One region of the Alteromonas sp. MmMcT2-2 genome, then DNA from elsewhere that is predicted to be linked to it. Evidence: predicted binding sites of a transcription regulator. Region 1 holds the regulator's gene; the other holds the start of a gene.

The links. The regulator FNR, encoded in region 1, switches genes on or off when oxygen is low (the NO sensors DNR and NnrR bind a similar motif). The targets are predictions, from matches to a motif close to TTGATCTAGATCAA.
Region 2: MHM99_RS00600 (cytochrome ubiquinol oxidase subunit I) is a predicted target of FNR. The motif match lies at 1,173-1,186, and genes of this name have one in related genera.

The regions. Positions count from the first base shown of each region.
Region 1 covers NZ_JAKRFA010000030.1:25,549-28,706, reverse strand. Annotated here, with positions in the region: gene uspE (universal stress protein UspE) at 62-985, opposite strand; gene fnr (fumarate/nitrate reduction transcriptional regulator Fnr) at 1,230-1,967, opposite strand; gene MHM99_RS15530 (sulfite exporter TauE/SafE family protein) at 2,013-2,672, opposite strand; gene ccoS (cbb3-type cytochrome oxidase assembly protein CcoS) at 2,659-2,889, opposite strand; gene MHM99_RS15520 (heavy metal translocating P-type ATPase) at 2,891-3,158, opposite strand, start outside.
Region 2 covers NZ_JAKRFA010000001.1:144,750-147,907, reverse strand. Annotated here, with positions in the region: gene MHM99_RS00610 (sigma-54-dependent Fis family transcriptional regulator) at 1-307, opposite strand, end outside; gene MHM99_RS00605 (DUF3365 domain-containing protein) at 463-1,068, shown strand; gene MHM99_RS00600 (cytochrome ubiquinol oxidase subunit I) at 1,397-2,977, shown strand; gene cydB (cytochrome d ubiquinol oxidase subunit II) at 2,974-3,158, shown strand, end outside.

The DNA.
Region 1 (3,158 bases):
GACATACCGTGTTGGCCGCTAAGTAACGGCAAACACGGGCTATGTAGACTTGATGAAAAGACTACACCGACAACGGCGACACAAATCCATCTGGCTTAATAGCAAGCACATCGCAATTGAGTTCGTCGATCACGTGTTCTGCAGTGTTACCAATTAGGGCCGCTGAAATGCCCACGCGGCCAACAGTACCAATAACAACAAGCTCTGCATCCAGTGTTTTTGCCACTTGCGGGATAACTTTTTCCGGAAGGCCTTCTCTTACTACACATTTATTTTCAGGAATACCGTACTTCAACGCGTGACTACGCATTTCTTTTAAATGATGATTTTTTACCGCGTCGTGATAGGTATCGGGGTCGAACTCAGGTACTTCTATGGCGATATTAAGTGGTGTAGAAGGATAACTGTTGACCAAATTTACGCTACCTTTCAATAAAGAGGCGTAGTCGTTAGCAATGAGGGTGAGCTTATCGTTAAGTGCGGCATGCTCATCATCTTCACTGCCTACGTTTACTGCAGCAATAATCTCTCCTCCTTCTGGCCAGTCGTGCTCTTTAACGAGTAATACTGGCCGAGGGCATTTACGCATTAAATGCCAGTCGGTGGGGGTGAAAATAACAGAAGCAAGATCGTCGTGCTTTTTGGTTGCCTTTACCACTAAATCTATCTGATTATTTAGGGTGTAGTAAATAATCGACTCATACGCACGATTATTCCATTCTACAACGATATCAGTTTCAGTGAATCCTTGTTCTCTTAAGTGGGTGGCAAGCCATTTTGCATGCTCCTTTGTAACTGCATCGCGCATTGACTCGCGCTCATCCGGGCTAAGCATGGTCGTCATATCATAAGATAAGTCGTATACCACCATCATTGCGGTAACTGAAGCGCCTGTTTTTGAAGCGAGTTCATAAGCTCGGCTTAGTGCAGGTTGGTTATCGCGCTCGGCATCTACCACGGCCAGAATTCGTTTACACTCAATCATAACGTCCCCCTAACTACGAAACTTAGTAGCGGCTGTCGAAATCGAAGCTTTCTAATACTAACTATAAACGACATTGGGAAAAACGTAAGTTGTTTTAGATCAAGAATTTTACGAGGCGACCATGAGTGAACCTACCTAATTGAATATGGAGCAACCGGCGTGGCGCTGAAAGGTTAGATATGTGGCTACCAAAGGTCACAAAAAAGCGCGCTTAGTGCGCGCCTTGTTTAACACCTAAAAACGGCTAACCGCAGACAACGCTTGGGCCGTTAAGCGCCGCTAGTTTGGTGTTTAGTCTATCGAAATCCAAGATAGTAATAAGCTTGCCGTCTACTTTTATGATGTTGTCTTTTTGAAAACGGCTTAACAGACGACTAATCGTTTCAATCGTTAATCCTAAATAGTTTCCAATTTCGTTGCGCGTCATGGTTAAGTGGAATTCTCTATGGGAAAAGCCACGCTCTTCAAAGCGTTGCGACAGGTGTGAGATGAAATACAGTAAGCGCTCTTCTGCAGTTCGCTTGTTTAAAAGCATGATCATGTCGTGATCTTGTTTTATTTCAGCGCTCATGAAGCTCATGATCTGGTGGCGTAGCTTTGGAAATTGCACTGACATTTCGTCGAGGGTCTCGTAGGGAAGCTCACACACCATGGCAGTTTCTAACGCAGAGGTATAGCTTTGGTGCTTGTTCTCTCTTAATGCATCGAAACCGATAATGTCACCAGGAAAATGGAAGCCGGTAATCTGTTCTTCACCTTCGGTATTAGTCACAAATGATTTGAATGAACCGGTTCTCACTGCAAATAGAGAACGGAATTTATCACCAGTTTGAATCAGCGTGTCACCTTTATGAAGCGGCTTCTTGCGTTCAATAATATCGTCAAGAGACTCGATTTCTGTTTTGTTTAACGCCACCGGTAAACACAGGTGACTGAAACTACAGTTTTGACAGTGAATAGAAAATTGGCTTCCTTTGCTCATAATGCACGCTCTCTAAAAGAATACCCGACAATAATACACCCATTTTTAAACGATTGCGCCATGAATAAGATAAGCTGCATATATTGCCATTATTACTGCAATAATTTGTCTAAAATGGTTATGTTGAAAACTTCGAACAATATATTGGCTACCAGCGCTTGCAGCGAGCAAGGTGGGTAATGTACCCAAACCGAAGAAGAACATAATAGCAGCGCCTTCTAGCGCGTTACCCGCCGCGAGAGACCAGGTAAGTGTGGAATACACCAAACCGCAAGGAAGCCAACCCCAAATAAAACCATAAGGCAACGCACTTAAAGGGGTCTTAAATGGCAAAAAGCGTTTTGAAAGCGGCTGGACTTTGGAAAATAGGCCTTTACCCGCATTTTCCAGCACTGTTAAGCCAGTCCACCACTTACCCAAATAACACGCCAGTAGAAGCAACATGATTCCGCTAAGTAGGGAAAGGGCATAGTTGGCAAGAGGTATATAATCTGCTGCAATTTTTCCAAGTGCCCCGGTTACTGCTCCGGCGATGGTGTAGCTCACTATACGTCCCATGTTATAGGCAAGGGTATAGGGTAGTGCTGAAGCGCCTTTAGGCGATACCATCCTTAGCGCAGCGACAATTCCACCGCACATTCCCACACAGTGAACTCCACCGGCTAAGCCGATAAGAAAGGCAGAGAAGTAGTTAATCCCTTCCATGTGGCGCTTGGCTTTTGTCTACTTTACTGTCTTGAAGTTGCTTGCGTTGCTCAGCTAGCTTTTTTTCTTCTGGCGGAAGATCATCGTCAAACAGTATGCTATAACCTTGGCGATCTAAATCTTCAAATTGATTGGTTTTCACCGCCCAAAAGAATATCACGATAGCGACGGCAACAATGATGATGGCGATTGGAATTAATACGTAAATAATACTCATGCTATTTGCTCAAGAGTCGCGTTGAGTTTGTGACCACAATGATACTGCTTAACGACATACCAACAACAGCCATCCACGGTGAAAGTAGGCCTGATACGGCGAAAGGTAAGATCAAAACGTTGTAACCTACCGACCAGCCAATATTTTGCCTTATTTTTTGCTTCACTTGGTGCGCAGTTCGAATAAGTTCTGGTACAGAAAGCAGCTGATCGCCAAGCAGTATCACGTCGGCGGCAGTTTTAGCCACGTCTGTGGCATTACCCACTGCA
Region 2 (3,158 bases), on a different contig from region 1:
AGAAACCTAATAATTCTCCGCTACCGTCGAAGATCGGGCGCATGAGGATGTCGCAGTAGCTTTGACCCTCACTGGTGGTATGAACGTGTACTACGCTAGCCGCTCGTCCTGTGGCTTTACTCTCTTGCATGGGGCAATGTTCGCCGCACTTATCGCAAGGTTTGCTGTTGCGATGAGAGACTTGATAGCAGGTACTAAAGCCAAGCTTTATATCCACAGGGTAGGTGTCTCTGTAGGGCTGGTTGACAGCTTCAATAACGTAGCTTGGGTTAATGAAGATTGCGGGTTTATCTATCGCATCTATCATCGCTTGTACTATGGATATATTCATGGGGCGCTGAATATTAGTTTGCTCTAATTTGATTTTAGCAATTTATCATATTGGCATAGAGCTTGTTCACTGTTTGAGACAAACGGCAATACTTGGGTAGCAACTCATTCAATTCCTAGGAGAGTTTTATAATGAAAAATGGCGTAATGCTGGTGGCGATAAGCTTATTGGCGAGTAGTGCTCATTCATTGGCAGACACAGCGACTGCCTATGAGAAACAAAGTGAAAATAGTGTGCAGGAAAAAGTCAAAGAAGCGCGATTACACGCAAAAGCGCTGGGAGGCGCGCTAAAATCACGACTACAGCAAGCAATTCAATCCGGAGGGCTAGAAGCTGGCGTTAACGAATGCCAGATCGCAGCGGCTCCTATTGCTCTGGCGCTCAGTCAAAACGGGTGGGAGGTTGGGCGTACCGCGCTGAAAGTAAGGAACCCAAACAATGCGGCAGATCAATGGGAGCGTGAGCAGTTAGCATGGTTTTCACAATTACTGACCAAAGCTAAGCAAGACAATTTGACCCCTAAAAGACCCCTTGAAACTTATCAATACGATAGCGAAAGCGGTAAGTTTAGGTACATGATGGCTATTGAACAAGGTCAGGTATGCATGGCATGCCACGGAGCTAATGTGGCACCTTCAGTAAAACAATCCATTCTAAAGCACTATCCCAACGATCAAGCTACAGGGTTCGAATTGGGAGAATTACGAGGCGCGTTCACACTCTCATATACCCCTTAACTTTTCCTTATACTCCACTTTTTGACATTCGGCTAAGCAGTCTTTCTTTTGTGTCATATTTGTCACATAAGTGACAAATATGGCGAATTTATCGCCGCCAATTGTTGCGTTGGATCAATAAGCCACACGCTCGGTCGTGGAATGATTTATCTGCACAGTACGGAAATACCGCCGTCTATCGGTAATTGAGGCTTAAGCAGCCAAATTACTGATGTATGGCATAAACCGTGCTATTGCCATGCGGCATATTCACGTGTTCATCACTGAATTTTAAACCACTTTTCTGCTAAGCGTTTAACGCGCACACGAAATACAAGGGAGATAACCCATGAGCGATACGTTAATAGAACTATCGCGGTGGCAATTTGCATTAACTGCAATGTTCCACTTTATATTTGTACCCTTAACTTTGGGGCTTAGTTTCTTACTTGCCATTATGGAATCGGTATACGTAATGACGGGTAAAGAAATTTATAAGCAGATGACCCAATTCTGGGGAAAGCTGTTTGGAATTAACTTTGCCATTGGTGTAGCCACAGGCTTAACCATGGAATTCCAGTTCGGAATGAACTGGTCTTACTATTCTCACTATGTAGGCGATATCTTCGGTGCGCCACTTGCCATCGAAGGCCTAATGGCCTTTTTCCTGGAGTCTACCTTCGTGGGGTTGTTCTTCTTTGGCTGGGACAAAATGTCAAAGGTGAAGCATCTGATGGCGACTTGGCTGGTGGCCATTGGTTCAAACTTCTCTGCACTATGGATCTTGATTGCTAACGGCTGGATGCAATACCCGGTAGGCGCTGAATTTAATTTTGAAGCCATGCGTATGGAAATGACCAGCTTTGCTGAGGTTATTTTTAACCCCGTAGCACAGGTCAAATTTGTTCACACTGTATCAGCAGGTTACGTGACCGGCGCAATGTTTGTGTTGGCAATTTCAAGTTACTACCTGCTTAATCATAAGCATATCGCCTTTGCGCGCCGTTCGTTCGCCATAGCTGCTAGCTTTGGCCTAGCCTCAACGCTTTCTGTGATCGTGCTAGGTGATGAAAGTGGTTATGAGCTTGGTGATGTACAAAAAGTGAAGCTGGCAGCAGTTGAAGCTGAGTACGAAACCCATCCTGCACCTGCGCCGTTTACTGTGTTTGGTATTCCAAACGACGAGAAGCAGGAAACCGAGTACGCCCTTCAAATTCCTTGGGCAATGGGCATTATTGCTACCCGTTCGTTAACCGAAGAAGTAAAAGGTATTAAGGATCTCAAAGAAGAGAATCGCGAGCGTATTCTAAGCGGAATTAAAGCCTATGAAGTGCTTGATGATGTAAGAAACGGCACCGCGACAGCTGAGCAACGAACTGCCTTCGACCAAAATAAAGACAGTTTGGGCTACGCTATGTTGTTAGAGCCTTTCACTGAGAACGTTTCAAATCCTTCTGATGCCGCGCTTCAACAGGCAGTAGATTACAGCATTCCGCCGGTTGCCCCATTGTTTTGGAGTTTCCGCCTTATGGTTGTGGCTGGCTTTATTATGCTTGCGCTATTTGTGTGCGCCTTTTACTACAGTACTAAACACAAGATTACTAAGCCACGTTGGCTATTAAAAAGCGCGCTCTACGGTTTGCCGCTTCCTTGGATTGCCTGTGAGGCTGGCTGGTTTGTCGCTGAATATGGCCGCCAACCATGGTCAATTGCAGAGGTGCTTCCGGTGCATACGTCGGTATCTAATCTCGCCGTAAGCGACGTGGTAACAACCCTTGTAGCCTACGGTGCTTTCTACACCGGCATGTTCATTATTGGTTTTTACCTAATGAAGAAGTTTGCCAAGAAAGGGCCAGTTCCACCTGAAGATAAGCAGCCTGACACTGAATTTGATCTTATTGACCTTGATGAGCAAGGAGCAAAAGCATGATTGATTATGAACTACTGAGAGTCATTTGGTGGTGCTTGGTTGGCGTTCTGCTAATTGGCTTCGCGGTTACTGATGGCTTCGATTTGGGCGTTGGAGCACTGCTCACGCTTATTGGTAAAAATGACAAAGAGCGCCGCGTAATGATAAATACAGTAGGGCCGCACTGGGATGGCAACCAAGT